One region of the Rhizobium sp. 007 genome, then DNA from elsewhere that is predicted to be linked to it. Evidence: predicted binding sites of a transcription regulator. Region 1 holds the regulator's gene; each other region holds the start of a gene.
What was found. The regulator PhoB, encoded in region 1, activates phosphate uptake and scavenging genes when phosphate is short. The targets are predictions, from matches to a motif close to TGTCATNNANCTGTCAT.
Positions count from the first base shown of each region.

Region 2: the regulator PhoB is predicted to act here: its motif matches at 2,827-2,843, upstream of ISN39_RS27100 (PhoX family phosphatase).
Region 3: the regulator PhoB is predicted to act here: its motif matches at 2,975-2,991, upstream of ISN39_RS09085 (UDP-2,3-diacylglucosamine diphosphatase).
Region 4: the regulator PhoB is predicted to act here: its motif matches at 3,241-3,257, upstream of ISN39_RS12130 (DUF1045 domain-containing protein).

Region 1 is NZ_CP064187.1:1,945,787-1,953,540, forward strand. It holds gene ISN39_RS09845 (universal stress protein) at 1-875, opposite strand, end outside; gene ISN39_RS09850 (hypothetical protein) at 1,241-1,684, shown strand; gene ISN39_RS09855 (hypothetical protein) at 1,722-1,910, opposite strand; gene ISN39_RS09860 (winged helix-turn-helix domain-containing protein) at 2,299-2,985, opposite strand; gene phoB (phosphate regulon transcriptional regulator PhoB) at 3,003-3,686, opposite strand; gene phoU (phosphate signaling complex protein PhoU) at 3,721-4,434, opposite strand; gene pstB (phosphate ABC transporter ATP-binding protein PstB) at 4,469-5,284, opposite strand; gene pstA (phosphate ABC transporter permease PstA) at 5,298-6,584, opposite strand; gene pstC (phosphate ABC transporter permease subunit PstC) at 6,584-7,754, opposite strand, start outside.
Region 2 is NZ_CP064188.1:1,260,821-1,268,574, reverse strand. It holds gene ISN39_RS27120 (HlyD family type I secretion periplasmic adaptor subunit) at 1-284, opposite strand, end outside; gene ISN39_RS27115 (type I secretion system permease/ATPase) at 281-2,023, opposite strand; gene ISN39_RS27110 (hypothetical protein) at 2,196-2,384, shown strand; gene ISN39_RS27105 (hypothetical protein) at 2,508-2,783, shown strand; gene ISN39_RS27100 (PhoX family phosphatase) at 2,909-4,897, shown strand; gene ISN39_RS27095 (inositol monophosphatase family protein) at 5,071-5,895, shown strand; gene ISN39_RS27090 (glycerophosphodiester phosphodiesterase) at 5,905-6,753, opposite strand; gene ISN39_RS27085 (ABC transporter ATP-binding protein) at 6,746-7,754, opposite strand, start outside.
Region 3 is NZ_CP064187.1:1,791,017-1,798,770, reverse strand. It holds gene ISN39_RS09095 (DUF2865 domain-containing protein) at 1-406, opposite strand, end outside; gene ISN39_RS09090 (NADP-dependent malic enzyme) at 533-2,845, opposite strand; gene ISN39_RS09085 (UDP-2,3-diacylglucosamine diphosphatase) at 3,057-3,863, shown strand; gene ISN39_RS09080 (GNAT family N-acetyltransferase) at 3,937-4,443, opposite strand; gene ISN39_RS09075 (MFS transporter) at 4,688-5,908, shown strand; gene dgcA (N-acetyl-D-Glu racemase DgcA) at 5,860-6,843, opposite strand; gene ISN39_RS09065 (MlaE family lipid ABC transporter permease subunit) at 6,944-7,754, shown strand, end outside.
Region 4 is NZ_CP064187.1:2,402,406-2,410,159, reverse strand. It holds gene ISN39_RS12145 (response regulator) at 1-1,328, shown strand, start outside; gene mnmD (tRNA (5-methylaminomethyl-2-thiouridine)(34)-methyltransferase MnmD) at 1,325-2,041, opposite strand; gene ISN39_RS12135 (FAD-binding oxidoreductase) at 2,040-3,218, shown strand; gene ISN39_RS12130 (DUF1045 domain-containing protein) at 3,333-4,040, shown strand; gene ISN39_RS12125 (AraC family transcriptional regulator) at 4,088-4,945, shown strand; gene ISN39_RS12120 (AzlC family ABC transporter permease) at 5,052-5,717, shown strand; gene ISN39_RS12115 (AzlD domain-containing protein) at 5,714-6,016, shown strand; gene ISN39_RS12110 (RNA-guided endonuclease TnpB family protein) at 5,993-6,937, opposite strand; gene ISN39_RS12105 (helix-turn-helix domain-containing protein) at 6,934-7,263, opposite strand; gene tnpA (IS200/IS605 family transposase) at 7,300-7,754, shown strand, end outside.

The DNA.
Region 1 (7,754 bases):
GAATGCGACAGCAGGTAGTGAGTGACACGGCCGAGCAGCAGCTCCAGGAAATAGCCATGGTTGAAAGCGCCAATCAAAAGGCACGTCGCATCCACCGACTTGGCGAAATCGAGGATCGCCTCTCCGACGGACCGGCTTCCCGAGCTGATTGCAACGACGTCGCCGTCAAGCCCCAGCTGATCTAGCAATTCCCTTGCCGTTGACTGGTAGCTTCCGTCCGGTTTGTCGTTGACGCATAGAACCGTCAAGCGATCGGCCGCAGCCAGCCAGCGCCTGGCGGCGGCGACGGCACCCTGCGCATGATCATGCGGTTTCCAGCCGATCACCACATGCCCCAGCAGATTGCCGGCATAGGCATCGGCAGGTGGTGCCAATACCAGCTTGTGCTCATTGAAAAGGAGATCGTGAAAAGCGTCGCGGGCATCCATGTTGCCATGGCATGGGGCGACGACGAGCGCCGTCTCATGGGCTTCGGCGGTCACGCAGCGATTGAGATCGCCGCGGCAGTCATCGAGAAGGAGCCGTTCTCGGCTGGGCTTGCCCTGCTTCCAATCCTCGAAGGCGCGGGCGACCCGCTCGAACCGCTCTTGCGGCGAGCCTTCGGCCAGGTCGCGCAGCATCTGCAGATCGATCTCCTCGGGCGCGGCGATCATCCGTTCCGGATCCGCACCGACATGGGCCACGGCCATGGTGCCGTGGATGGCGCGGGCGGCGTCTTCTGCGATATCCAGGCAAGGCTGCGCAGTTGCCGGATCGGGCAGCAGAGCGAGAACGTCGGCATGGACGGTCACTTCCCGCACATGGCCGGCGAAGATGACACCGGCTTCTGCCGGGGGCGGTTTCCGCGGGGTGTCGTTTACGGTCGCATTGCTCATACCGGGCCTCCTTTCGCGAGTGCTCCCACCTCGCTCCCGGTCGATCACGTTTGAAAGTTTACTCCTGTGTCCCATGGCTAGCAAACGCTGCACACTTGTTAGCACGCAATCACTCGTTGCCATGGAAGTGACGGTAGGAACTATTCCATGCACTTCATGACAACCCTAGCGTCATTGGCCCCACGGCCGCCCAGGCCGAAATGAAATGGAGAATCTACGCGAAATGCGCCTCCCTGCCCCGCGGCGGCCATCCCGCCGCGGAGCAAATGATCGTGGCGAAGCCGCGCCGCTTTCGCACCACTTGCGGCATCCTTTTGAACAATCAGGCAGTTTCCGCGTTCATTTGAAGGGCAAAGGAGCTCTTGATGTCATACGGATCGCTGAGTGCTTTTGGTGACACCTGGTGCCGGTACAGCCCGGACACCGAGACCCTCGAGGCCGCTCATGACCTGGTGGACCAATACCTCGTGTTCGCCGAGGAAGCGCAAGTGGGAAATGACATCATCGACGAGATCGAGCTGCCCGTCCCGAAGCCTGTCCTGATCAAGTCGTTTGGCCTCGTCATCGCTGCCGAGCACCGTCCGCAGATAAGAACTCTGCTGATCAAGGCCGCCATGACGCTTGCCCAGTACCGCGACGACGTCGGACCACGGATGCGGTTAAAGCCTACGACACCGCACGGCAGGCCGCGGGCGGCCCGATCGCGGGAATTCGAGCGCCGTCTCGAAAAGAAGCTTGTGGCGGTCGCTGCAGAACGGATCAACCTCGGCGCGTTCTATCGCCGCGCCTTTATCGAGGCCATGCATTGACGCCAGGTGCGGTCGCACCTTGCCTTGCCCGCGACGTTCAGATCGCCGCCTGCATCAGGTAGAGGGATCGTTCCGGAGGAAGCTGTGCAACCATTTTCATCATGATCTTGGGATCGACATGGGGAACGGATCGCAGTTGGCCGTCCCGGTAGATGATCGTCAAGACGCGCGTCTCTTCGTCATAATCGAGTTCAGCGATCGTTTTCGTGTACACCAGGAACCGCATGCCGTTTACACCTCGCTGGTCAATGGAACATCACCAAGGTGATGGTGCCGACCATGACCCACCCGGAAACGATAATCAGGGACATTCTCAACAACGCCGTCTTGATCGTCATGGAATACTCCAAATCGCTTCAACCAAACTAGCTGTACTTTGGGACGAGTGTGGCCTATCGGGCCGAACCCTCATCCCGGCGGGATTATATGTCTGACGCCCTTAGGCGAGTATGGGAGCCGAAGGCGTGACTGGAATCACCTCCAGCGCGACTAAGCACACCCTAATATAGGCAGTCGCGTGAAATCGACGTGACACACGTATTGCGCGAACAGCTGTATCGCGCGTCTCAATCTGTGCGCACAGCGACGGGGATAGGATAGGAACCTGATCCGGATCAGAAGTCGCCGAGTGCGTAGCCGGCGCCACGCACCGTCCGGATCACCTTATCGGCCTTGCCGAAACTGATGCCCTTCCGGAGACGCCCGATGTGTACGTCGACAGCGCGCTCATCGACACTGGCATCGTTACCCCACAGCGATGCCCTCAATTCCGATCGGGAGTGGACGCGGCCGGGGGACTTCATCAGAAACTCGAGCAGCCTGAACTCGGTGGGGCCGAGCTTGACTTCCTTCTTCTGCCTGTGAACCCGGCGGGCGTTCTTATCGAGCGTCAGATCCCCGACCTTCAGCGTGCTCTCCAGCAGCGCTGGATTGAGACGCCGCAGGAGGTTCCGCAAGCGGATGAGGAGTTCCACGGGGGAGACTGCCTTTATGAGGCAGTCGTCGGCTCCGGCGGAGAGAACGGCCAACCGGTCCTGCTCGAGGGCCGAGTCCAGCAGCACCACGATCGGAAGGCGGGCGGTCGCTCCAGTTGTCCGGAACTGGCGGCATGTCGAGATTGCCATCGAGCCAGGAGCCGGCGCACCGAATATCACCGCATCAGGCAGCCGCAACGCCACGAGCTCGACCAGCGACGCATGCGGGTGAAGACAGTTCACCGAATACCCTTCTGTCTCCAGAGCATGCTTCAGTGTCGCGAGCAGATCTTCGTCCTGCTCAACAACAAGTACCCGCACCGACATCTTCTCCGGCCTCCCTGCTATGCTTCCATCGAATATCCTGCGCCGCGGACGGTGCGGATGACGTCCTGCATGTTGGAGAAGTTCAGCGCCTTGCGCAGTCGACCGACATGAACGTCCACGGTGCGCTCGTCGACATAAATGTCGTGGCCCCAGACACCGTCCAGAAGCTGCGAACGCGAGAAGACGCGGCCGGGCGACGACATCAGGAATTCCAGTAGACGGAATTCGGTCGGGCCGAGACGGACTTCGCGGCTCTTGCGGTGAACACGATGCGTTTCGCGGTCGAGTTCGATATCGCCGCATTTCAGCACCGTGGAGAGCACCTCGGGCTTGGCGCGGCGCAGCATCGCCTTGACGCGGGCAACGAGTTCGGGCGTGGAGAACGGCTTGACCACGTAGTCGTCGGCGCCGGTGGAAAGGCCGCGCACACGCTCGCTTTCCTCGCCGCGCGCCGTCAGCATGATGATCGGCAGACGCTCCGTTTCCGGGCGCATGCGCAGGCGGCGGCAAAGCTCTATGCCCGACACGCCCGGCAGCATCCAATCGAGGATCAGAATATCCGGCGTGCGCTCCTGAAGCCTGATTTCGGCCTCGTCGCCGCGCAGAATGGTGTCGACCTCGAAACCTTCGGCCTCAAGGTTATAGCGAAGAAGCACGCTCAGTGCCTCTTCGTCTTCAACGACTGCAACTCTCGGGATCATTCGGTTCTGTCTCCTGAGGGCCGGTTCGGAATTGTCATTCCGTGACCGCGCCGACGGTGTTGGCAGTATCGTCCTTCGGACGTTCGCCTTCCGGCTGTGCGCCGGTCGCCATGTAATAGATCGTTTCGGCAATGTTAGTGGCGTGATCGCCGATGCGCTCGATGTTCTTCGCACAGAAGAGAAGATGCGTGCAGCTGGTGATGTTGCGCGGATCTTCCATCATGTAGGTCAACAGCTCGCGGAACAGCGAGGTGTACATCGCGTCGATTTCCTCGTCGCGCTCGCGGATCGACTTCGCCTTGTCGGCTGAACGCGAGGCATAGACGTCGAGTACTTCCTTGAGCTGGACCAGCGCCAGTTCGGAAAGATGCTCGAGACCGCGGGCGAGCTTGCGCGGAACGCCGGTGCTCTGCACGGCGATGACACGCTTGGCGGTGTTCTTGCCGAGATCGCCGACGCGCTCGAGATCGGCCGCGATGCGGATCGAGCCCATGATCTCGCGAAGGTCCGAGGCCACCGGCTGGCGGCGGGCAATCGTGACGATCGCCTTGTCGCCGATCTCGCGCTCGGCGTGATCCATGACGACATCGTCGGAGATGACCTTCTGGGCCAAGCCAGCGTCACCGTTAACCAGCGCGCGGACGGCGTCCGACACCATCTGCTCGGCAAGCCCGCCCATTTCCGAGATGCGGCGGGACAAATACTTCAGATCCTCGTCATAGGCAGAAAAGATATGGGTCGATGCCATTGGGATTGTCCTTGAATAGCCTGAACGCCGCAGCTCAGCCGAAGCGGCCCATGATGTAATCCTGGGTGCGCGGGTCGTCCGGATTGGTGAACATCTTGTCGGTGTCATTCTCCTCGACGAGATTGCCGAGGTGGAACATGGCGGTGCGCTGCGAAACGCGGGCTGCCTGCTGCATCGAGTGCGTCACGATGACAATACTGTAGTTCTCGCGAAGCTCGTGGATCAGCTCCTCGACCTTGGCGGTCGCGATCGGATCGAGCGCCGAGCACGGTTCGTCCATCAGGATGACTTCCGGGCTGACGGCAACGGCGCGCGCGATGCACAAGCGCTGCTGCTGGCCGCCCGACAGACCGGTGCCGGATTCCTGCAGGCGGTCCTTGACTTCGTTCCAGAGGCCGGCCTTATGGAGGCTGCTTTCGACGATCTGATCAAGGTCGGCCTTCGACCTCGCAATTCCATGGATGCGCGGTCCGTAAGAAACGTTCTCGTAGATAGACTTCGGGAACGGGTTCGGCTTCTGGAAGACCATGCCGACGCGGGCGCGGAGTTCCACGACGTCGATGTCCGGATCGTAGATATCCGCGTCGTCCAGCTTGATTTCGCCCGTGACGCGGCAATTGTCGATCGTGTCGTTCATGCGGTTCAAGCAACGCAGGAACGTGGACTTGCCGCAGCCCGATGGGCCGATGAGGGCGGTAACAGTGTTTTCGCGGACGTTCAGGTTCACGTCGAAAAGCGCACGCTTCTCGCCGTAGTAGACAGACACCGTCTTGCCGACCATCTTATAGGCGCTCGTATTCAGTTTCTGCTCCAGAGCCTTCTCAACTGCTGTTTCAGTCAACATGTTCATAATCCTTACTCCGTTACCAGCGGCGTTCAAAACGCTGCCTGAGGAAGATGGCGATTGCATTCATCAATATGAGGAAGCCCAACAGCACGAGAATTGCGGCGGAGGTCCTCGATACGAAGCCGCGCTCCGGGCTGTCCGCCCAGATGTAGATCTGGCTGGGAAGGGCCGTCGACGCCGCGAAGATACCATCCGGCGGGCTTGTGATGAAGGCGTTCATACCAATGAGCAGCAGCGGCGCCGTTTCACCAAGCGCTCGCGCGAGCGAGATGATCGCGCCGGTCATGACGGTCGGCATGGCGAGCGACAGCACGTGATGGAAGATCATCTCGTGCTTGGAGGCGCCGACCCCGAGAGCCGCCTCGCGGATCGAGGAAGGCACCGCTTTCAGCGACACGCGTGTGACGATGATGAGCGTCGGCAGCGTCATCAGCGAGAGAACGAGGCCGCCGACGAGCGGAGACGACCGCGGTAGGCCGAAGCCGTTCAGGAAGACGGCGAGCCCGAGGAGACCGAAGACCACCGACGGGACCGCCGCAAGGTTGTTGATGTTGATCTCGATGAGGTCGGTGAAACGGTTCTTGGGAGCGAACTCTTCCAGGTAGATCGCCGCCGCGATGCCGATCGGGAAGCTGATCGCGAAGCAGACCAGCAGCGACCAGAACGATCCGGAAATCGCGCCAGCCAAGCCAGCCAGTTCCGGGAAGCGGCTGTCGGCATTGAGGAAGAGCGCCCAGTTGAACGGGCTGGAGATCACGCCCTTGGATACGAGCTGGTCGATCATGCCGATCTGCTCGTCGCTGACGCGGCGCTGGCTCTCGGGCGTGTCCCGGCTGATCTCACCCTTGACGAACTGGTCGGCCGGGTCCGACATCGGGATAACGAAGGTGCTCGGCCCCTTAAGGCGCGCCGGATCCTTGATGACCGCGTCGCGGACGAGGAACGGTGCCGACGACGTGAAGAGGTCGAAGTAGGCCTTCTCCTGCCTGCGAGGCAAATCCCCCACCTGAGTGCGCAACGCGTCGCGTACAGCGCCGCGCCAATCGGCCTTCATCATATCGCTTGTATCGAGCTCAGCTTTGCTCAGGTCGATGTTGATGGTGGCCACCGTCTGGGTGAACGCCTTGTACCCCGTGAGCGTCAGAGAACCGATGAGGAAGGCGAGGAAGCCGAGCGCGAAAACAATCGCGATCATGCCATAAACCTGGAGACGGCGCTCGGCGGCATAGCGTGCCTTCCGGCGCGCCTTCATGTCGTCCGAATGCCAGTTGACACGCGTTCCGGCGACTGCGGTCGTGGACATCAGTATTTCTCCCGGTACTTGCGCACGGTGCGCAGCGCGATGAGGTTCAAGCCGAGCGTGACGAGGAAGAGCACGAGGCCGAGTGCAAAGGCCGCCAGCGTCTTCGGGTTGTCGAACTCCGAGTCGCCAATCAGCAGGGTGACGATCTGGACGGTCACGGTGGTGACCGCGTCGAACGGGTTGAGAGTAATCTTCGCGATCAGGCCGGCCGCCATGACGACGATCATCGTCTCGCCGACCGCACGGCTGAGTGCAAGAAGGACGCCGCCGATAATCCCTGGCAAAGCGGCGGGCAGCAGGACCTTGCGGATAGTCTCTCCCTTCGTCGCGCCAAGAGCCAGCGAACCGTCGCGCATGGCACGGGGCACTGCGGCAAAGGCGTCGTCCGAAAGCGAGGAAATGAACGGGATGATCATCACACCCATGACAAGGCCGGTGGCAAGCGCGCTGTTCGGCGACGAGGGTATCCCGACGGCCGCGCCCAGAGCCCTGATAGCAGGGGCGACAGTCAGCACGGCGAAGAAGCCGTAGACGACCGTCGGAACACCGGCGAGAATTTCGAGAAGCGGCTTCACGACGGCACGGAACCGCGGGTGCGCATACTCGGTCAGATAGATGGCGGAGAGGATGCCTGTCGGCACCGCGACCAGCATCGCGATCGCAGAGATGACAAACGTTCCGAACAGAACGGGAAGAACGCCGAACGCGCCCTGCCCCGCCACTTGGTCCGCACGAATGGCGATCTGAGGTTCCCAGCGCAGGCCGAAGAGAAATTCGGTAACCGGCACCTTCGCAAAGAAGTGCAGCGCTTCGAAGACGAGCGAGCCGACGATGCCCAGCGTGATGATGATGGCGACCAGGGAGGAGAACATCATGAAGCCCGTGACCGCAGTCTCGACGCTGTGGCGGGCGCGATACCGTGGGCTGATTACCTTCATGCCGAGGAACGCGCCGACGGCGGCGATGCAGAGGCCAATGGCCGTCATCAGGTAGGTAGAGTAGGTCTGGAGGGACCGCAGGTGCTCTGCTGCAGCGGCAACCTCGGGCGACGGCTGGCGGAACAGGTTTCCGGCCGCGACCTGGCGGATTTCGCCGATCAGCAGCGACCGTGCGGCACCGTCCATGGCTTCGGAGCCTGGATATGAGGCCACCACAAGCTGATTGATGACG
Region 2 (7,754 bases), on a different replicon from region 1:
TTTGCCCGCAATTGCGTGTCGTCCAGATGCACGAGGATCTGCCCAGCCTCCACCAGCCCGCCGTTTTTGACGAAGATTTTCCCGACAGTGCCGCCCTTTTGATGCTGAACGGGCTTCACATAGCTGTCGACGACAAGCGTGCCGTTCGCAATCACCGCGCCGGAGAGATAGGTCGTTGCTCCGAGGCCCCCAACCACGCCGATCAGAAGCAGGACCATCGCGAGTGCGATTGTCGTAAGGCGGCTGATTGCAGCTTCGGATATGGGAGATCGCTTGTCGATCAACTGTCGCCTCCCGCTATAACCGTCAGCGTGCTACTGCGCGGAGCCGTCGAAACCGTTGCCTTATTGAGAACCTCGTCCTTCGCCCCGAAGGCCTGAAGCTGTCCATTGGCGAGTACCAGAACGAGATTGGCGGCCGCCAATGCACTTGGCCGGTGAGCAATAACGATGGCAATGCCCTTGCGTGCCCGGATGCCTGCGATCGCCTGAGCGAGCGCTGCCTCGCCATCGCTGTCGAGGTTCGAGTTCGGCTCATCCAGGACGACAAGGAAAGGATCGCCATAGAGCGCGCGCGCCAGGCCAATGCGCTGGCGTTGCCCGGCCGAAAGCATCGATCCGTTCTCTCCGATCTGGGTATCGAAGCCATCGGGAAACTGCACGATCATCTCATAGACGCCCGCAGCTCTTGCCGCTGCAATGATTTTCTCGGACGGGGCATTTCTGTCGAAACGCGCGATATTCTCGGCAATTGAGCCCTCGAAAAGCGACACTTCCTGCGGGAGATAGCCGATCGACCGGCCGAGCGACGACGGGTCCCACTGATCAAGGGACGCCTTGTCGAGACGCACCGAGCCGCCGATAGGTTTCCAAAGACCGACGAGTCCGCGGGCAAGCGACGATTTTCCAGATGCGCTCGGTCCGATGACGCCGACGGCGTCTCCGGCCTCCGCCTTGAACGAGACCCCGCGCAGTACCATCGTCCGGGTACCAGGAACGGCAAGGTGAAGCGCTTCCACGGACAGGTTGGCGGTCGGTGCAGGCAGGTCGACATGCCGCTCCTCGGCCGGCAGCAGTTCCAGATGCTTCGTCAGTCTGCTCCAGCTTTGCCGGGCGGCGACAAAGCCCTTCCATTGTCCGATTGCAAGCTCCACAGGTGCCAGCGCCCTGCTGACGAGGATGGAACTTGCGATCATGATGCCGGGCGTCGCCTCTTGCCTGACGACCAGGATGGCGCCGACCGCCAGCACACCGGATTGCAGCATCATCCGAAGGACTTTTGAGATCGACATCAGACTGGTCGTGACGGTCGTCGCCGAGATATGATTGGCAAGATACCGGTTGTTAACCTCGGTCCATTTGGTGGCCAGCAACGACCCGAACCCCATGGCCAACACGGCCTCGGAGTTTCGCCGTGTCGCTTCGGCAAGATTCAGTCGCCGCGCGGAAAGCTCTGCGGCAATTTTTGCCGGTTTGCGGGACTTGAATTCGGCGAGTGCTGTAAGGCCTATCAACATCACCGCACCGGCAAGCGCTGTGACACCGATCCAGACGTGAAAGAGAAAGCACAGACCGATGTAAAAAAGCATCCACGGCATATCGAACAGCGCCGTTGGCCCGGGGCCGGAGAGAAAACCGCGTACTGTATCAAGATCGCGGATCGACTGCAGACCGTCGCCCGGCATTCGCATCCGCGAGGGCAACAGGATCAGAGAGTTATAGACGTCGCCTCCCAAACGCTCGTCGACAGCGGCTCCGGCGCGCATCAAAAGCATCGAACGGATAAAATCGAGCAATCCCTGGAAGATGAAGAGCGTTGCTGCAATGATCGCAAGCCCGGCAAGTGTCGGCAGGCTTCGACCCGGAATCACCCGGTCATAGACTTGCAACATGAAGAAGGAGCCAGTGAGCGCCAATATGTTGACAATGCAGCTCGTGGCTCCGACACCCAGGAAAGCGCGCTTGAGGGAAAAAAGCACCGCCACAAGGAAAGCCCGTGGTGGGCCGGATTTTTCGTTCGTCATGCAGCGCTCCGCGGTTGTATCACCGACACGAAGCGGGAGCCGTTCGTGCAGGCCATTCAACATTTGATTCTCAGTTCGACGCTATTGTTATCATCCCATGCGGTCGGCGTGTTCCCGTTAAAAAGTTTCTTTCGGTCTAAATTAAGGACCGCTTTACAGCGGACGCATCTGAATGGCCGATGTGCAGGAACGGGACGAGGTCGCGCATGCCTTGCGGACGAAATTTTCACCCACTATCTCAGCCGCGGCGTTCGAGAAAAGCAAGCCCGGCCTGCAAATCCTGCTGTGGATAAGGGAGATTGCCGACGAAATTTGGCCCTGTTGGCAGCCTACGGGCTGGGAGCCGGCAACCTTTCGTTAACCATGACGGCCTATCAATGGGGCGCTGCTTTTCCGCGATAGCAAGGCAGCACGTCGCGTGGCGGGCCTTGCCGCTTCAGGCACGTGGCGCTTGGGCTGGATATCTTCGCCAAGGAGTTTGCAAATGCAGCTTATCGCTTTACCGGATACGTTCAACCTGATCGGCAACGATGCGCTTATCGTCATGAAGGCCGAGGACACACATCAAGCCGTATGTGTGACGAAAGATGCGCTTGCTGGTGTTCAGGCTGCGCCCGACCCACGGTGGCTGCCGCAGGATCTGAGCGTACTCGAACTTATTGCAAGCCGGAAATTCGATCATGGCGAGATCGCCTTCGATGGCCGCATCTGGATCACGGCGAAGGATGTCCAGAACTGGCATAAAATGACGCGGCATTAAATTCAGCCGACGACGACGGGTTACGAGCGAGCGGCAAGGCAATTGTCGCATTTCCGTAATATCCCAGCCCTAAGTTTAGAATGGCTCCAAAACTAGGGGCCGTTCTCAACTTTGGAGCCAGTCCCATGAATGAACATCTTTCTCAAAAGATATTCCCCACGACGCAACTTGAAGACGCAGATGGCGAAGGCCACAATTCGAGCCTCAATCCGACCATGGGCGAAATCATCAGCAAGCGCTTTTCGCGCCGTAGTTTCCTCCAGGGTTCGCTTGCAGTTGCCGCCATTACCGCGACCGTCAGCCCAGTGGCGTTGATGACGGCGGAAAAGGCGCGCGCGAATGGCGCTTCTGCCTTCTCCTTCCCGGAAGTCGAGGCCGGCGTGGATGCCAACCATCACGTCGCCGAAGGCTACAACGCTGACGTCCTTTTGCGTTGGGGCGACGCGCTCTTCCCCGACGCACCGGCCTTCGACCCGACCAAGCAGACGGCAGAAGCCCAGCGCCGGCAATTCGGCTACAACAACGACTATGTCGGCTTCATCCCGCTTGAAGGTTCTTCGACAAACGGGCTGCTTGTCGTAAACCACGAATATACGAACCCGCACCTGATGTTTCCCGGCATCGTCAAGATCGTCGACGGGAAGATCTCCCAGGGCAAGCTCAGCAAGGAACAAGTCGACGTCGAAATGGCCGCGCATGGCGGCACGATTGTCGAGATCCGCAAGGTCGACGGAAAGTGGCAGGTCGTTCCGGAAGGCCGCTACAACCGCCGCATCACCTCTACCACGGAAATGCAGCTTACCGGCCCGGCTGCCGGTCATGATCGGGTCAAGACCTCGGCGGACGCCACCGGCACGCGCGTCATCGGCACGCTCAACAACTGTGCCGGCGGCGTGACCCCTTGGGGCACCTACATCATGGCTGAAGAGAATTTCCACGGCTATTTCTCCGGCGAACTGCCGGAAGGCCATAAGGAAGCCGCCAATTACAAGCGCTACGGCGTGCCGGAAGGCGGATATGATTGGGCCAATTACTACGACCGCTTCGACCTCTCCAAGGAACCGAACGAACCGAATCGCTTTGGCTGGATCGTCGAAGTCGACGTCATGGATCCGACCGCGACCCCGAAGAAGCGCACCGCTCTTGGCCGTACCAAGCATGAGGGAGCGGCATCGATCGTCAGCAAGGACGGCCGTGTTGTCTTCTATCTCGGCGACGATGAACGCTTCGACTATGTCTACAAGTTCGTGACGTCGGGAACGTTCAATGCGAACGATCGTGCCGCCAATCTTGATCTCCTCGATGAGGGCACGCTTTACGTGGCCAAATTTGCCGAGGACGGTACGTTGCAGTGGCTGCCGCTCATCTTCGGCCAAGGACCGCTGTCAGCCGAAAACGGCTTTGCCAGCCAGGCCGACGTTCTCATCGAGACGCGTCGCGCCGCCGACATTGTCGGCGCAACGAAAATGGACCGGCCGGAAGACATCGAACCGAACGCCGTCAACGGCAAGGTTTATGTCATGCTGACCAACAACAGCAAGCGCAAGGCCGATCAGGTGGACGCCGCAAATCCCCGCCCCGACAACGCCTTCGGTCACATCATCGAGATCACCGAGGATGGCGGCGATTACTCAGCAACTTCAGGCAAATGGGAAGTTCTCTTGAAGTGCGGCGATCCTTCGGTTGCCGAAGTCGGCGCGACTTTCTCGACCGAAACTTCCAAGAACGGCTGGTTCGGCATGCCGGACAACTGCGCCGTCGATTCGGCCGGCCGTCTTTGGGTCGCAACGGACGGCAATAACAACAAGGCCACCGGCCGCACTGACGGCCTTTGGGCTGTCGACACCGAGGGTGACGCTCGCGCCACCTCTCGCCTGTTCTTCCGCGTCCCGGTCGGTGCCGAGCTCTGTGGTCCGCTCTTTGCCCCGGATGACGAAACGGCTTTCGTCGCCGTGCAGCATCCCGGGGACGGCGGTGATGACTGGGCGGGCCATGGCCGCCCATCCTATTACGAGGATCTTTCCACCAGGTGGCCAGACTTCAAGGATGACATGCCAGTGCGCCCGTCTGTACTTGCCATCACCAAGATCGGCGGCGGCAAGATCGGCATCTGAGACGGCGCGTTGACAGAGCCTTTGTTAGCCGGGACGAGTGCGTCGTCCCGGCTATTGTTGTTCACAGGGACACAATCGTGTCTGCATCCATGCCCTCTCGCGTCACAAAAACTTCATGCGCCTCTGCGAAAGCTTTGGGCAAACGAAATCCGCAATCTCCATAAGAATTCTTCATGACATCGTCCTCGGTCTCCACCCGCTTGTCACCGGCGGCCTCGCAACGCCTTTTGCTTCTCGCAAATACGGCACTGAAAGCGGGGCAAACCGCCCGCAGGTCGCTAAAGCGGCGGCTGGTGAGCGAGATCGTGTCGAAGGCTCCGCGTGACTACCAGACGGAAATCGACGTGGCGGTCGAGGGGATCATCGTCGATGAGGTGGCGAAAGCCTTTCCCACTTACGCGATCAAAGGAGAGGAAGCCGTCGGCAATCGTGATGCCGAGGCAAGCACACCTGTCATCTATATCGACCCGATCGACGGCACGACAAACTACGCCTGGGGCATTCCGCATTTCGGCATGACGATTTCGATCGCCGAAGGTGGCCGCATCGTGGCTGGTGTCGTCTATGATGCGATGCAGGATGAACTGTTCAGCGCGGAGGCCGGCGGCGGCGCTTATCTGAACGGTGAGCCGATCCGCTGCATCGAGAACGCCGAAATCGAAAGCGTCCTGATCGGCGCTGGACTGCCCGTTCCAGGACAAGTGAAAGCCGTCAGCGAGGACACTTACTTCACCGCGCTCAAGCGGCTGATGGTCAATACGGCTGGTGTGCGGCGGCTGGGCTCAGCAGCACTTTCGATTGCCTATGTGGCATGCGGACGGCTGGACGGCTTCTTCGAAGACGGCCTGTCGCTGCATGATTATGGCGCGTCGGTCCTTCTGGTCGAAGAGGCTGGCGGACAGGTTTCGGCCTTTTGCGGCGGGCCGGTCACGGCAAACGGCGATATCCTCGCCGCAAATAGGGCGATCCATCCGTGGCTTGTCCAAGGGTTTAACTGAGCTCGGGACTTACAGGTGCTTGACCAGCAGCGCTTCCAGCCCGACCGGATCGTCGGTCGTGATTTGATCCGCTTTCAGCGCAAGAAGCCGTCGAACCTTCGGCAAGACTTCGGGAACGGCTGCCGTGATGGTATAGGCATCGACGCGGCGGCCAGCGCGATGGAAGGCGTCAATGAGGTCATAACCTGCAGCGTCGGCGAAGAGCACCAGTTCGTAATAGAGATAGAACATTCGCGCGCGCGGCGATGCCTTCAGCGCTGTTTCCACGAAACCTGCGAAGTCGCGGCTTTCGATCAAGCGCTCAATCGCCCCGTCGTGACAAGGGTCATAGCCGATCGGCATGTCGGGAACCGCGTCGGAAAGCCGTTCGACGGCTCTAGCATCGCCCCCAGACAGAATGACCGACCGTGCGACCGGCGACAATGCTGCGGCAAAGGCGGTAATATCCACGTCGCGGATACTCGCGGACGCCTCCTTGAGATCCAGCTGCAGGACGGCATTTTCATCGCATTCGCCCGCAAGAAGAAGCTGCCCGAGATCGTCGATCAGCATCACCGGGTGATCTGCCGGCACGCCGGTATCATCGCGAAGCTGCAAGCCACGCAGATACTCCTGCGAAGCATCCAGGACACGGCCCGTGCCCGTCGTGGCCCGATCAAGTGTCTCATCGTGAAGAACCGCAAAACCTTCGCCGCAAAAACGAATGAGATCTATCTCGACGCTGGCGCCGAGCAACATGCCTTCGGCAATCCGCCGGCGCGTGAATGAGATGTCGCCGGCGAAGCGATGGCCACGATGCCATTTCAGCCATGTCCGGTGCGCACCTGTTTCGACGGCAATCCCCCTGCGGTCAGACATGTCCGAGCATCCGATCGGTTTGCAGCTCGCCGGCGGCGGCCGACCGATGGACGAGCTTGTTGTCACGAAAGGCGAAATAGGCGGTGGCTGCCGGTTCCACAAGGGAGCCCCTTGTCCAATCGACATCCGGTGACGTCATGGCCTTGAGCCGCGTGCCGTCCGCAAGGTCGATATCGACGATCCTGTGAGTGCCGAAATCGATGCTGCGATGCACGATGCCGGCGCCTGACTTCTTTGACCGGCTGAGCGAGAGCGCTTCCGGTCGGAAGGCGAGCACGAGATCGCCGTCTTCGACCGGAACTGCAAGCGAAAAGTCCGGATGTTCGCTGATCCCGTTGCGGACCTTCACGCGAACGAAATTCATGGAGCCGATAAAACCTGCCACGAATTCGGTCTTCGGTTCGCGGTAAATGAGGTCCGGCGGTGCGGTCTGTTCCGTGCCGCCATCCCGCATGACGACGACCCGGTCGGCAAGCGCCAGCGCCTCGTCCTGCCCATGAGTGACAAACAGGGTCGTGATGCCGAGGCGCTGCTGGATGTCGCGCACCTCTTCCCGCAGGCGCTCGCGCAAATGCTGGTCGAGACTGGCAAAAGGCTCGTCGAGCAGCAGGATCTTCGGCTCGAGCACGAGCGAGCGCGCCAGCGCCACGCGCTGCTGCTGCCCGCCCGAAAGTTGTGTCGTCATCCGCTTTCCGTAGTTGGAAAGGCCGACAAGTGCGAGCGCGCTTTCAACGCGCTCCGCGATCTCGGGTTTCGGCAGCCTGCGTATCTTCAACCCGAATGCGATATTGTTGAAGACGTCCATATGCGTCCAGAGCGCATGGCTTTGAAACACCATCCCTGTCGGGCGCTTCTCCGGCGCAAGTGTCGTAACATCCTTGGCGTCGATGAGAATTGAACCTGCACTCGGTCGTTCGAAACCGCCGATCATGCGAAGAAGCGTGGACTTGCCGGACCCCGATGGTCCGAGCAGGCAGACGAGCTCGCCATCATCGACATCG
Region 3 (7,754 bases), 150 kb from region 1:
TGCAGCCGTTGTCTTCGAGCGCCGCCATCAGCTCGCGGCGCGCGCGATAATCGGCGCCGCCCTGATTGCGCAGTTCGTTGCGCCGCTCCTGCAGGTATCGAATGTTGTCGACCATGCGCGCCTCGGACTGCTGCAGCTCGCTGCAATAATCCGCATTCTCGCCGCCGATCACGACCATGCTGTCCATCGAGCAGCCGTAGCCGCGAAGGTCGTTGCGGACTTTACGAAGCTCGAGATTCTGCTCGGCGATCGCGCTCGCATATTGGCGGACTTCGGGGCCGTTGCCGATGACATGGGGCAGATCGGCGATGCGGCCGCGCAGGTCGTCGCAGATCGCATGCGTCTGCGCGGCAGCAGGCGCGGCCAAGGCAAGCAGGATCGCAAGGGTCAGGTTTCGGCGTTTCACGGCATCATCCCGCAGCAAGGTCAGGCCAGAGCACGGCGTGACATTCGCCGCATCCCGGCTTTCTAACCTGCTTCCGTTAACAAGCTGGCGACGCAATTGTAACGCATTTTCGCATTTTGCGACAACTTACGCCGGCTGAGAAGCCTCGACGACGGCAAGCGCGGCCATGTTGACCACGCCGCGCGAGGTGACCGAAGTCGACAGGATATGCGCAGGCTGTGCGGTCCCCAGCAGAATCGGGCCGACATGGAGCGCATCCATCATGGTGCGGACGAGGCCGAGCGAGATGTTGGCGGCATCGAGGTTCGGGAAAAGCAATAGGTTGGCTTCGCCGGCAAGCGAACTATCCGGCATGGCGCGCTTGCGCAGCGCTTCCGACAGTGCAGAACCGGCTTGCATTTCACCATCGACCTCCAGATCGGGTGCTTGTTCGCGCACGAGCTGCAGGGCATCGCGCATCTTGCGTGCGCTCTCGGAGTTTCGGGAGCCGAAATTCGAATGGCAGATCAGCGCGGCCTTCGGCGTAATGCCGAAGCGGCGAACCTCCTGGGCCGCGAGAACGGCGATCTCGGCGATTTCCTCATGTGTCGGATTGTAGTTCACGAAGGTATCGGCGAAGAAGACCGGCCCTTTCTGGGTGATCAATAGGCTGAGACCGGCGAAGGTGCAGGCACCTGGCCGCTTGCCGATGATTTGGCCGACGTCTTTCAGGTGGCGGTCGAAGCGGCCTTCCACGCCGCAGATGAGGGCATCCGCCTCGCCGCGCTTCACCGACAAGGCGCCGATAACCGTGTTGTTGGTGCGCACGATCGTGCGGGCGGCTTCCGGATTGATGCCGGCGCGGCCGACGAGGGCGAAGTAGTCTTCGACATAGTCGCGGTAGCGCGGGTCGTCTTCGGGATTCACCACGGCGAAATCGATGTTCGGGCGAATGCGGATGCCGAACCGCTTGAGGCGAGCCTCGATGACCGAGGGGCGGCCGATCAGAATCGGCTCGCCGGTCTTTTCCTCCAGCAGAACCTGAGCCGCGCGCAGGACGCGCTCGTCTTCTCCCTCCGCGAAGATGACGCGTTTCTTCTCAGAAAGCTTGGCGCTGGTAAAGATCGGCTTCATGACGAAGCCCGAACGCCAAACGAAGCGGTTCAACTGATCGAGATAGGCGTCGAAATCGGCAATCGGCCGCGACGCGACGCCCGTCTCGGCGGCGGCCTTGGCGACAGCCGGGGCGATGCGCAGGATGAGACGCGGATCGAAGGGCGAAGGAATGAGGTAATTCGGACCGAAGACAGGCGTCTCGCCGGAATAGGCGCGGGCCGCGACGTCCGACACTTCCTCGCGGGCAAGCCCCGCGATGGCCTTGACGGCCGCCATCTTCATTTCTTCGTTGATGGCGGTGGCGCCGCAATCGAGCGCGCCGCGGAAGATATAGGGGAAGCAGAGGACGTTGTTCACCTGGTTCGGGAAGTCCGAGCGGCCGGTGCAGATCATTGCGTCCGGGCGGGCGGCCCGCGCGAGGTCTGGCATGATTTCAGGGGTCGGATTGGCGAGAGCCATGATGAGCGGCTTGTCCGCCATCTGTGACAGGAGGTCGGGCTTCAGGACACCGGCAGCCGAAAGGCCAAGGAAAACATCGGCGCCGCCGATATTGTCGGCGAGCGTACGCATCTTACTTTTCTGTGCATAGACAGCCTTCCATTCGTCCATCAGTTCGGTGCGGCCTTCATAGACGAGGCCTTCGATATCGTGGACCCAGATGTTTTCGCGCTTCGCGCCGAGCGTCACCAGGAGGTTGAGGCAGGCGAGTGCTGCGGCACCCGCGCCGGAGGCGACGATCTTCACATCCTCGATCTTCTTGCCGGCAAGTTCCAGTCCGTTAAGGATCGCGGCGGCGACGATGATGGCCGTGCCGTGCTGGTCGTCATGGAAGACCGGGATCTTCATCTTCCCGCGAAGCTGGCGCTCGACCTCGAAGCATTCCGGCGCCTTGATGTCCTCGAGATTGATGCCGCCGAACGTCGGCTCGAGCGAGGCGATGGTGGAGACCATCTGGTCGACGGTGGGGGCCTCGATTTCGACGTCGAAGACGTCGATGCCTGCAAACTTCTTGAAGAGAACGGCCTTGCCTTCCATGACGGGCTTGGAGGCGAGCGGGCCGATGTTGCCGAGGCCGAGAACCGCTGTGCCGTTGGAGATGACGGCGACGAGATTGGCGCGCGAGGTATAATCGGCGGCCGTCTCCGGATTGTCACGGATCGCAAGGCAAGGTGCTGCGACGCCGGGCGAATAGGCGAGTGCCAGGTCGCGCTGGTTGCCGAGCGGCTTGATCGCCTGGATTTCAAGTTTGCCGGGACGGGGATAACGATGGAAGAAAAGCGCCTGTTCGTCGAGGTTTCCGCCTGTCTCGTTCTTCTCCGTCTTGGATTTTTCCTGATGATCCATTGCCGTCTCCGCTGCCGCACTCACATCTTTTGAAGACTTCTCCATACATCAATCGGCTGGAAGGGACAGTCAGAAATTCGCATCCGGGCGGAAAACTCGTGAGCGCTGCGATGCGCCAATTCGCGCATCTGTCATCTTCCTGAAACACGAGTCTGATTTTGGAAGGCGAGATGAACGATAGGACGCAGGCAAGATGCTTGTGAAAGACAATATGGATACTCGACACTTCCGTACTCTGTTCATTTCCGATGTGCATCTCGGCTCGAAGGCGGCGAAGGCGGACTTCCTCCTCGATTTTCTCCGCTACCACGACGCCGATACGATATTCCTCGTCGGCGACATCGTCGACGGCTGGCGACTGAAGCGCAGCTGGTACTGGCCGCAGGTCTGCAACGACGTCGTGCAGAAGCTGCTGCGCAAGGCCCGCAAGGGCACGCGGGTCGTCTATATCCCGGGCAATCACGACGAATTCCTGCGCGACTTCCCCGGCATGCATTTCGGCGGTATCGAAGTCGCCGAGCGCATGATGCATGACGGCGCGGACGGCAAGAAATACCTGATCCTGCATGGAGACGAGTTCGACGTCGTCGTCCGCAATGCCCGCCTGCTCGCCTATCTCGGGGACTGGGCCTATGACACGGCGATCAAGATCAACGTCGTGCTGGCCGCGATCCGCCGCCGCATGGGCATGCCCTATTGGTCTTTCTCCGCCTGGGCCAAGCTGCAGGTGAAGCATGCCGTCAATTTCATCGGCGAGTTCCAGCGCGTCGTGGCCGACGAAGCCCGAAAGCATGGCGCCGACGGCGTCATCTGCGGCCACATCCACCATGCCGTGATCGAGGACATGGACGGCGTGCGCTATATCAACACCGGCGACTGGGTGGAGAGCTGTACGGCGATCGCCGAGCATGAGGACGGCACGTTCGAGCTCATCACCTGGAGCACGTTAGCCGACGCTCAAGCCATCCCGCTGGCGATCGAGCACCGCGACAGCGAACTCGAGCCGCAGGCCGCCTGAATTTCTGTTGTGAATACTGAAGCGATATAGGACGGTGCCGAGTGCGATGCAGCGAGCTGGCTCGTGGCGTCGACTATCGCGGGCCTAGTTCCAGCCGCATGAGAATTTCATCATAATAAGTCTCGCCCACCTTTAGAGCTTCGATTTCGACGGCCCATTCTTCAAAGCCTACGGATTTGTAAAGCCGGATGGCCGGAACGTTGGACGACACGACGCTGAGCCGGAGCGAGCGTAAAATCGTGCCAACTTCGTCGATGGCAGCACTCAGCAGTAAGCGTGAGAGTCCTGTGCCCCGTGCCGTTTGGCGGACGTACATTCCCCAGATCGATCCAATATGTTGCGTCTTGATGCCTTTGGATTTCGACACACCGATCGTTCCGGCAAGCATTCCGTCATCGAAGAGCCCTCCGATGACAAGACCGTTCTCGAGCCTGTCAGCGAATTGGGCCCCCGATTGACTCTGCTCTTCTACCCATGACGCGCCAAATGCCTCTGGATGGTTCGCGAGAGCCTCCAGGCGAATTTCCCTAAAAGAGGACGCATCATTCCGGTCGAGGCGGCGAATCTTATATGGGCACACAGGTATATCCCCTTCTTTTTCTTGGAAGGGCGACCGAACCACCTAACGGTAACGGCCGCATGACGCTTGGCTCAAAATCCACGACACTCTGCGCGGGCCCCAAACGTTAGCGACTTTTAGTTACGATGGATTGTGAGCGAAGGGGACAAGCTTTTTCTTGAAACGTTTCAGAAAGGCTATTTCTGGCCATAGTCGCCCTTGGGTTGATGTGCTAGGCAAGGTCTAGTTTCCTGCAGGTCCACCGATGATTCCCGCCCAGAATGCCCCGACAGGCGAGGGGGCGCCGCCGCGCTTCCGGCTGCTCAGCGCCCTGTCCTATTGCGCTCCGCTGACTGTCAACGGTGTCGTTCTTCCCTTCTTTCCCGTCTGGCTCGCGTTCCACGAATTCTCCGATCATGAAATCGGCATCATCCTGGCGGTGCCGATGGTGGTGCGCGTCCTCGTTGCGCCGATCATCGCCATGTACGCCGACCGAATGAAGGAGCGCGCCGACGTGTTGTTGTGGTCCGGCGGACTGTCGCTGCTGACGGCGGTCGCGCTCTGCTGGACGACAAGTTTCTGGCCGGTCCTGATCGTTTTCAGCATGCAGGGGGCGACCTTTGCGCCCTATCTGCCGGTCGTCGAATCGATCGTCATTTCCGGCGTTCGCCGATGGGGACTCGACTACGGATCGATGCGCGTCTGGGGCTCGATCGCCTTCATCGCATCGACCCTGATCGGCGGCGAGATGATCGGCTATTCGGGTGGCTCGATGGTGCTGCCGGTGATGATTTTCGGTTTCGTCACGACGATACTGATGGCGATCTACTGTCCGCGCATCGGGCCGACGCGCCGGCGCGGCACGCCGGTCGACATACCGGCTGCCACCGGCAGTTCGCTGCGGCAGCCGCACCTGCTGGTGCTGCTTTGGGGCGTGGCGATCCAGCAGTCCAGCCACGCGCTTCTTTATGCCTTCGCCTCGATTTACTGGCATCACCTCGGTTTTTCGGGAACGGAGGTCGGTATTCTCTGGAGTGCGGGCGTCGCTTCCGAAGTCATGGTGTTCTTCGTCTCGAAGCATTTGAACCGCCGCTTCAACGCCTGGACGCTCATCCGCATCGGCTGCGCGGTCTGCATCTGCCGCTGGATCCTGTTTCCGATGCACTGGGGCTTCGTTGGCTTTTTCGTGCTGCAGTGTTTCCATTCCTGCAGCTTCGCCTTCGTGCATACCGGCGTGCAGAGGCGGATCGTGGCAACGGTACAGGAGACGCAGGAATCGTCGGCCCAGGGCGCCTATTTCTTCTATAACGGCATGTTCATGGGGCTGATGACGCTCGCCTCCGGCTACATCTATGCCTGGCTCGGCCTCGCAAGCTTCTACGTCATGGCACTCGTCGCGGTGCTGGGAATGTCTCTGGTCTTCGTCGCCTACTACCTTCAGCCCCAAAGGCTGGCCTCGGGCGGCCAGACAAGGGAAGCGGTGTAGCGCAGGCCGCATTCCCGGTCGCGGGCAAGAAGCAGCGCACCGTCGAGATCGACGAATTCCGCGTCCTGCGCCAAGAGCACGGCGGGCGCCATTGCGAGCGATGTGCCCACCATGCAGCCGAGCATGATCTGGAAGCCGAGGCGCTGAGCCTCCCGTTTCATGACGAGTGCCTCCGTCAGGCCGCCGGTCTTATCGAGCTTGATGTTGATCGCGTCGTAGCGGTCGCGCAGGCTCGCAAGATCGCCGGTATGATGGACGCTCTCGTCGGCACAGACGAGGACCGGGCGCGCGATGCCGGCAAGCATTTCGTCCCGGCCGGCGGGCAGGGGCTGCTCGATGAGGGCGATATTCATCTCGGCGGCGATGCGCAAGTGATGTTCCAGCGTTTCCTCGGGCCAGCCCTCGTTGGCATCGAGGATGATGGTGCTGTCAGGCGCGGCTTCGCGCACGGCGCGTATGCGGCTTTCATCGTTGCCGGTGCCGACCTTGACCTTGAGTAGCGCCCTTGCAGAATATTCGCGCGCTTGCGCTGTCATGACCTCCGGTTCGCCGAGCGAGATGGTGTAAGCGGTCGTGAGCGGCTTTGCGGTCGCAAGCCCAATGCGTTCGGCAACGCTCTTTCCGCCGAGCTTGGCTTCGAGGTCCCATATCGCGCAATCGACGGCATTCCTCGCTGCGCCGGGCGGCAATGCCGAAAGCAGCTCTTCGCCTGAAATGCCTTGCTCGATCAGCGGTCGGGCGGCCTCGATCTGCGCGGCGACGCTTTCCATCGTTTCGCCATAGCGTCGGTAGGGGACGCATTCGCCCCAGCCGCGCCTGCCGTTTTCCGTCAGAATGCAGGTGATGACGTCCGCCGATGTCTTTGCACCGCGCGAGATCGTGAAAATGCCCGCAATGGGGAAGGAATTCATCTGGATTTCGAGCGAGCGTGGCATAATTGCAATCCTGCGAGCATGGAAATTCTATGTGTCTTCGGTATATTGACGCGCCGGGCGTGAGCGATTTGTTCGCGAGTCGGCAATGTCGCCGCAAGCCTTGAAAGACACAAGCATTTTGAAGCCCGACACCCGCAACGCCGCCTCACTGCACGTGGACGACCAAGCCGATGGTGGAGGACGCCGCGTTCATCTCGAAGGCAATTGGCGCAGCGCGAACATCCACCTCGTCCTCCACGACTTCGAGAAGATTGCCCGTGCTAAAGGTGGTCTGACGCTCGACCTGTCGGGCGTCACGGATATCGACACGGCCGGTGTCTGGCTGCTTTGCCGGCTCAAGCTGCAGGAAGAGGCGGCCGGGCGGCACGTTCGTTTTGAAGGCACCAATCCACACATCGACGAGATGATCGAGGAATTCTCCGAGAAGCCGGAGGAGGACGCGACTGAGGCTGCGATGAAAAGCGGCATTGCCGAGCGCATCTTCGCGCCGGTCGGCAAGATGACCATGGACCTCTGGAATGACCTCACGGCCGCGATGTATATCCTGGGCTCGGCGGTGCGCGGTGCGCAGATGAAGTTCGGGCGCGGCAGCGGCGTTTCTCCGGCCTCGATCGTCAACCAGATCGATCACATGGGCGTGCGCGCCGTTCCGATCATCCTTTTGATGTCGTTCCTGATCGGCGCCATCATCGCGCAGCAGGGGGCCTTCCAGCTCCGCTATTTCGGGGCCGAAGTCTTTGTCGTCGACCTCGTCGGCATCCTGCAGCTCCGCGAAATCGGCGTGCTCCTGACGGCGATTATGATCGCCGGCCGTTCGGGCAGCGCGATCACGGCCGAAATCGGCTCGATGAAGATGCGTGAGGAGGTCGACGCGCTGAAGGTCATGGGCCTCAATCCGGTGGGTGTGCTGA
Region 4 (7,754 bases), 460 kb from region 1:
TTCTCGTGCGCGCCGATCCGAACCTGCCTGCCGCCGTCATCGGCGATGCCGGGCGGTTTCGCCAGATCGTCACAAATCTCGTCGGCAACGCCGTCAAGTTTACCGAGAAGGGGCATGTCTTCGTCGATATCGGTTTCCGGCCTGGCTCGGACGGTGAGGTCATGGTCGAGATCAGGATCGAGGATACCGGCATCGGCATCCCGGCAGACAAACTGCAATCGGTCTTCGACAAATTCTCGCAGGTCGATTCCTCTTCGACGCGGCGCCACGAGGGTACCGGCCTTGGTCTTGCCATCACTGCCGGTCTGGTCGATCTCTTTGGCGGTTACGTCAACGCCGAGAGCGAACCGGGCAAGGGCTCGGTCTTCACTGTCAACCTGCCCTTCGCCATCGCTGCTGCCCGCCTCGATCCCAAGCCGCTGCCCGTCAATGTACGCGGCGCACGCGTGCTCGTCATCGACGACAACGAGGTGAACCGCCGCATTCTCTCCGAGCAGCTGTCGCTTTGGGGTTTTGACGGCGTGGCTGCCGAAGACGGCAGGACCGGCATTGCCATCCTTGAGGCCGCACACCAGATCGGCGTCCAGGTCGATGCCCTGGTGCTCGACTATCACATGCCGGAAATGAACGGTGCGGAAGTCGCCCGCAGGCTCAGGGCCGACGCCCGCTTCGAGAGCCTGCCGATCATCTTCCTGACCTCAATGGATATCTCCGGCACGGAGAAGGAGTTCGCAGCCCTCAACGGCCATGCGCATCTGATGAAACCGGCCCGCGCCAACCTTCTTCGCAACACGATCGTCGAGGTCGTGCGCGCAAGTCGCGTGAAGCGGGCTTCTGCAGCCGAAATCGCCCGCCTGCAGGCAGAAACCGAGATGAGGGAACCGGAGCCTTTTGCGCCGCCGGCCTCAAAACAGCGCAAGACTGCCTTCATCGATGTGCTCGTCGCCGAGGACAACGAGGTGAACCAGATTGTCTTCACGCAGATCCTGCAGGGCACCGGCCTGAGTTTCCTCGTCGTCAACAACGGCCAGGAGGCGGTCAACGCCTGGGAAAGCCATGCGCCGCGGATCATCATGATGGACGTCTCGATGCCGGTGATGAACGGCCACGACGCGACCCGCGCGATCCGTGTCCGAGAGCGCGGACAGGGCCACCGCGTGCCGATCATCGGCGTAACGGCGCATGCGCTCGAAAGCGACCGCGAGCTCTGTCTCGACGCCGGCATGGACGATTACATGTCGAAGCCGATCAGCCCCGAACTGCTGGAAGAGAAAATCCAGCTCTGGCTCGGCAAGAGCGCGCAGTTGCCCGGCCGCTCAGGCCACTAGGGTTTTACGCCGCAGAGCATCTCGCGCTTGCCGGCGAAACCCTTGCGCCGCTCGACCGCAAATCCCGCCGCCATCAGATTGCGCCTGACGAAGCCTGCCGCGGCATAGGTCGCGAAGCTTCCTCCAGAGAGGGTCTTCTCGCAGATGAGCCGCATCAGCTCTTCCGACCACATGTCGGGGTTGCGCGACGGCGCGAAACCATCGAGATACCAGGCGTCGAAGCCGGGTTCGGCGGCCGCAACGCCATCGATTGCCGCGCTGCAGACAACGCTCAAAGTCGTCTGCTCGTCTAATGCAAGCGTCACGGTGCCTTGCGGCTGGCCGGGCCACAGCACCGTTAGCGCCTGCCGCTCGGCGTCGATTTGCGGCCAGTGCGAAAGTGCGCGACCGATCTCCTGCGGACGCATCGGGTAAAGCTCGAAGGAAATGAAGTTCAGATGTTGGCCGCTTTGGCGATGCGCTTTCCATTGCCGCCATGTTTCCGCGAAGTTCAGCCCGGTGCCGAACCCCAACTCTCCAATGCGGAAATTGTCCTTGCCGGTCCACCGTTCCGGCAGGCCGTTGCCCGCCAGAAAGACGTGACCGCATTCGAGCCGCCCGTCCGTCTGGCAATAAAAATGGTCGCCAAAGGCCCGCGAATAGGGCATATCGCCGTCGCGCCATTCGAGCGGTTGGCTCGTGCTGCCAATCTGATCGGGATCAATCTCTGTCATGCCTAAAGCCGATAGTGCGGTCATCTCCTCCGGTCAATCGTGCGTCAGTCTGCTGATTGCCGGCGGCGGCATCATGGGGCTGTGGGCGGCGGTTCATGCCGAGCGACTTGGCATCGACACGCTCCTCGTCGATGCAGGCGAATTGGGGCAGGGTGCGAGCGGCGGGCTGCTCGGCGCGCTGATGCCGCATTCGCCGGACAAATGGAATGCCAAGAAGCAGTTCCAGTTCGATGCGCTGGTTTCCCTCGAAACCGAGATCTCTGCGATCGAAGCTGCCACCGGCCTTTCCACCGGCTACCGCCGATCCGGCCGCATCATCCCGCTGCCGAAGCCGCATCTGCGCAAGATCGCGCTTACTCATTCCGCCGATGCCGAAACACACTGGCATCGGCACGGCAGCAGCTTCCATTGGCATGTCGCAGATGCTCCGCCGGTTGCAGGCTGGATCGACCCTGCCGCCGGTGCGAGCGGCTTCGTGCACGACACGCTCGCTGCCCGCGTCGCACCCCGCACGCTGGTCGCCGCTCTTGTCGCCTTTCTGAGGCAGGCAAAGCGTGTGAGCATTATCGAGAATGCTACAGTTGGCGGTCTCGAACCGGAACGCGGGATCGCCGACGCCGGTGGGAGAACAATCGCCTTCGGCCGCTGCATCGTCGCGGCAGGTCACCAGTCATTTCCACTTCTGCAGCGGTTCACGCCCGGATTGGAAAGGCCGCTCGGCCAACCGGTCAAGGGGCAGGCGGCGCTGTTGAAGGCCGAGATCGATCCCGCCTTTCCCACCATCTTCCGCGACGGCCTCTATATCATTGCTCATGAGGGCGGCCATGCTGCGATCGGCAGCACCAGCGAGGACCGTTTTGACAATCCCAATACGACCGATGCTCAACTCGACTCTCTGATCGAAGCGGCGCGCGAGATGGCCCCCGTGCTTGGCGAGGCGCCGGTCGTCGAGCGCTGGGCCGGCCTTCGTCCGAAGGCGATCGACCGCGATCCGATGATCGGTCCGCATCCGATGTATCCGAAGCTCATCGCCTTGACCGGCGGCTTCAAGGTCAGCTTCGGCCTTGCCCACCGTCTTGCCGAAGCTGCCGTACATATGGCCGACGGCCGTTCCGCACCTTTCGCCCTGCCGGAAAGTTTCGCGTTTTCGAGCCATATCACGGCTGCTTCACGTTAAACGTGAATTAGAAGCTGGTGCTTTTCGTTATTCTGTCATGCAAATCACCTATCTGCTTGCGCATCGACGGCGCCGGAATCGTCTGCGCGCCCTTCCTTTGGTGGAGGAGATTGCATGCGCTACGCCATTTGCTTCACGCCGACGCCGAGCGATCCGCTCAGCCAGGTGGCGGCCAATTGGCTTGGCCGCAACGTCTTTTCCGGCGAGATGGTCGAACCTCCGGCCATTGGCGGCATCGGCATCCACGATATAGCGTTCCATACTGCCGTGCCGCGCCGCTACGGTTTCCATGGTGTGCTGAAGGCGCCGTTTCATCTTGCACCCGATGTTTCGGAAACGCAACTTTTACGCGATATGATGCGCTTTTCCGGCAGCTTCCAGCCGTTCCGGATTCCAAGGATCGAGGTCGCGCGCCTGCGCAATTACTTCAGCCTCGTGCCGTCGGTCCCCTGCGAACACATGCACTATCTCGCTTCTGCGGTCGTGCAGCATTTCGACCGCTTCCGTGCACCCCTTTCCGAAGCCGAGATCGAGCGCATCGATCCGGATGGGCTTTCGGCCGCGCAGTTTGCCAACCTGCATCGCTGGGGCAATCCCTATGTGATGGACGAGTTCCGCTTCCACATGCCTGTGACGGGTCCTGTCAATCTTGTCGATATGCCGCGCATCGAGCAGGCGCTGCGTAACGTCTTCGAGCCTGTTCTCGCTGAGCCGGTCACCGTCGCCAACATCGCGCTGATGATCGAGGAAGGCACAGGCGGGCCGTTCCGCGTCCATTCGCTGCATCCGATGGGCAAGGTCAGCGCGCGCAAGATCGCCTGATCACTTTTGTTCAAGAATGGGCGGCCCAAAGATGCTATATCCGGCCGATGGACAACATCTCCCAGGAACAGGCAACCGAAGCCATGCCGCTGTCTGGAGCGGAGACGACGCGATTCTGGCGTGACAGCCGTTTCGGCGGCATGGAGTGCCTGAGCGCGACGTTCCTGACGCATGAGTTCGCGCCGCATGCCCACGAGACCTTCAGCATTGGCGCTATCGAAAGCGGCAGCCAGATCGCGACGATCCGGGGGGCGCGCGAAAGCTCGGGGCCGGGCGATCTCTATCTGATCAATCCGGGCGAAATCCATGACGGCGTGCCTGTCGAGGGCGGCTATCGCTACCGGATGATCTACCCGGACACGTCACTCTTCCGCGAAATCCTGGAAGATGTCACCGGCCGCACCTTCAGCGGCATGCCGGCCTTCGGCAAGCAGATCCTTCACGATCCCCGGCTTGCCGAGGCTTTTTATGATGCGCACCGCGCGCTGGAATTGGGGGCCGGTGCGCTGGAGACCAGTCAGGGCATGTTCCTTGTGCTCGAGGCCATGTTTCGGCATCACGGCAGTTCAATTATCGTGCCGATCGACACGCAGGAGCGGTCGGCCGTGCAGCGCGCCCGTGACTACCTGATGGAAAACTACGCCTTTGATGTCGGACTTGAAGAACTCGCCGCCGTGGCGGGCCTCAGCCGTGCGCATCTGATACGCGCCTTCCGCAAGGAGTTCCACATCACGCCGCACGCCTTCCTCACTGATATCCGCATTCGCGTTGCCCGGCGCAAGCTGCAGGCTGGCGGACAGCCGGCGGAGATTGCGCTCGAATGCGGTTTCGCCGACCAGGCGCATTTCAGCCGGCATTTCAAGGCGCGCACCGGCGTGACGCCCGGCCAATACCGCGCGCGGTAGTCACTTTCGTTCAAGACTACCATTCATCTCCATTCTAAAACCTCCGCATCAAATCGGAGATCCTGTCGTGAATGAGAATGGAAAATGGGCGGAGTTCCTGGGCGGCATGAGAGCCATTTCGCCGCTCATCGCTGCCGTCATACCGATCGGCCTCGTCTTCGGCGCGGTCGCGGTCACGAAAGGGCTTTCCCCGGTCGAGACGGCACTGATGAGCGCGTTGGTCTTTGCCGGCGGTTCGCAGTTCGTGGCAATGGATATCTGGACGCATCCGGCCTCGTGGACGAGCGTCGGTTTTGCGGCCCTGCTCGTCAATATCCGCCATGTGCTGATGAGTGCTTCGCTCGGCACCAAGATGCAGGCTTTTGGCGGACGCAGGCGCTATTTCGCATGCCTGTTTCTTGCAGACGAGATCTGGGCGATGGCGGAATTCCGCGCCGGTCTTGCGCGGCTCACGCCCGCCTGGTTCGCTGGGCTTGCCGCGCCCTTCTATCTCGCCTGGGTGCTTTCGAGCCTTGCGGGCGCGACGCTCGGCGCTTTCCTCGGTGATCCCGTGGCGCTTGGACTGGATTTCGCCTTTCCGGCCGTCTTCATCGTGCTCGTCATGGGCTTCTGGAAGGGACCGGAAACCGGCGCTGTGCTTATCGCAAGCGGTGCGGCCGCGGTAGCGACCCAACATTTCGTACCAGGCGTCTGGTACATCGCAGCCGGCGCCGGCGCCGGTCTGCTTGCGGCAGTTGCCAGCGGCAGTCGGCGCGTGGAGGTAACGCAATGACAGTCGATTTCTCCACCCTTGTCGCGATCATCGCCATGGCAGCCGTGACGGTGCTCACGCGCCTGAGCGGTCTTGTGCTCGTGTGGCATCTGTCCTTGGAGGGAAGCCGCCGAAAGGCGATCGAATCCATTCCGCCTGCCGTTCTGATGGCGGTCGTCGCGCCGACCGCCTTTGCCACCGGCATTGCGGAAACGATCGCCTGCGCGCTCACCGCCATTGCCGCACTCCGTCTGCCGATGCTCGTTTCCGTGGCGCTCGGCGTCTTCTGCGTCGCGCTATTGCGGGCCGCAGGCATTTAACATCTTCCCCCGCTTGAAAAGCGGGGGATTTCCGAGGGGGCGCGAAGCTCCGCCGATGGTTATCGCTTCAACGGAGAGCCGCTGCCCTTCCTCCACGATCATAGACGCCGTGTTCCGACGCAGGATGTTGATTGCAGCATTGTGGTCGGCATGGGCGCGCAAGCCGCATTGGCAACAGCGGAAAGACGCTTGGCTTTCGCGGCTTTCCCTGTCCACGGCTGCGCAGGCCGAACAGGTCTGCGAGGTGTGGCGGGGATCGACCTTGCACAGGTATCCGCCCCGTTCTTCGAGCTTGTAGGCCAACACGGTTGCAAAGCCGTGCCAGCCTTGTTCGAGGATCGCCCGGTTCAGGCCCGCCTTCTGGCAGACGTTGGTTCCGGGCGCGTCCACGGTTCCCCTGGCGCTGCGCGTCATGTTGCGCGTGGCGAGGTCTTCCAGCACGACCGTTGCGAAGCGACGGGCGATATCAAGACTGGCCTTGTGCCGCCAATCCTGCCGGATGCGGGCAGCACGGGCCTGCAAGGCGGCAACGCGGCGGCGGGCCTTCGCGTGGCGACGCGACCCGCGCTTGCGCCGCGCCAGAACGCGCTGGGCCCTGCGCTTCCTGCGCTCGATCTCCGCAAGGCCGGCAGGCATCCACCAATGCTCCCCGGTCGAAAGCGTCAGCGTGTTCGCCACGCCCCGGTCGATCCCCACGGCGGGCAAATCGTTTTGCGGGACGGCATGGTCGATTTCGCAGGCGAAGGCGATGTGCCAGCCGTTCGCCGCCAGGCTCACCGTCACATTCATGGTCTTGCCACGCAGGAGCCGCGTGTCGCGGAACTTCACCCAGCCGATCTTGGGAAGGCGCGCGGCGGACCACTTGCCGTTCAGGCGCTTGACCTCGATCTCCCGCCCCTGAAAGCGGAAGGCGCCGTTCACGCCCTTCTTGCGGGCCGCGAGGGATATCCTGCGCGCCCGGCCAAGAAGTTGGCATACGCCTTATCCAGATCGCGCAGGGCCTGCTGCTGGGGCGTCACATGCACGGCGGCAATCCAGTCGAACGCGGCCCGCAGTGCGGTCAATTCCCGCGCCTGGGCGATGTCGTTCAAGCGGTTCCCGGTCTGCCGCCGGTAATGCCGCCACCAGTCCCTGCGCTGCTCCAGCGCCAGATTATAGACCAGCCGCACAACCCCCGCGAACTGCCGCAACAGGACTTCCTGTTCGGCGGTCGGAGCGAGCTTGTAGCGGAAAGCGCGGTGGATCATGTTACGATTCTATCAATTGCTCCAAGGAGCGCAACCGTGGATCGCACCGGCAGGCATGTCGTCTACATGCTCCATGGTCATTTGGTCTTTGTCACGAAATACCGCCGTGACGTTCTGTCAGAACCGGCAATCCGCCACCGGCGGCGCATCTTCGCCAAGCTGTGTCGCGACTTCGAGGCCGAATTGATCGAATGCGACGGCGAGGACGATCATGTTCCCCTGCGGGTGCATGACCCTCCGAAGATCGCCCTGTCGAAGCTGGTCAACAGCCGCAACGGCGTATCCAGCCGACGTCTGCGCGAGAGCCGCCCGGAAATCACCGGGCGCTACCACAAGGGCGTTTTGTGGTCGCCGTCCTCCTTTGCGGCAAGCTGTGGCGGCGCACCGCTCTCGGTGATCGCCGAATATGTCAAATCCCAGCGGGAAGCGGCCCAAGGCCGCTCTCGCGTTCCTCCCCGGCCTGAACGCCGGGGTATCCCGCGAGGTTCACG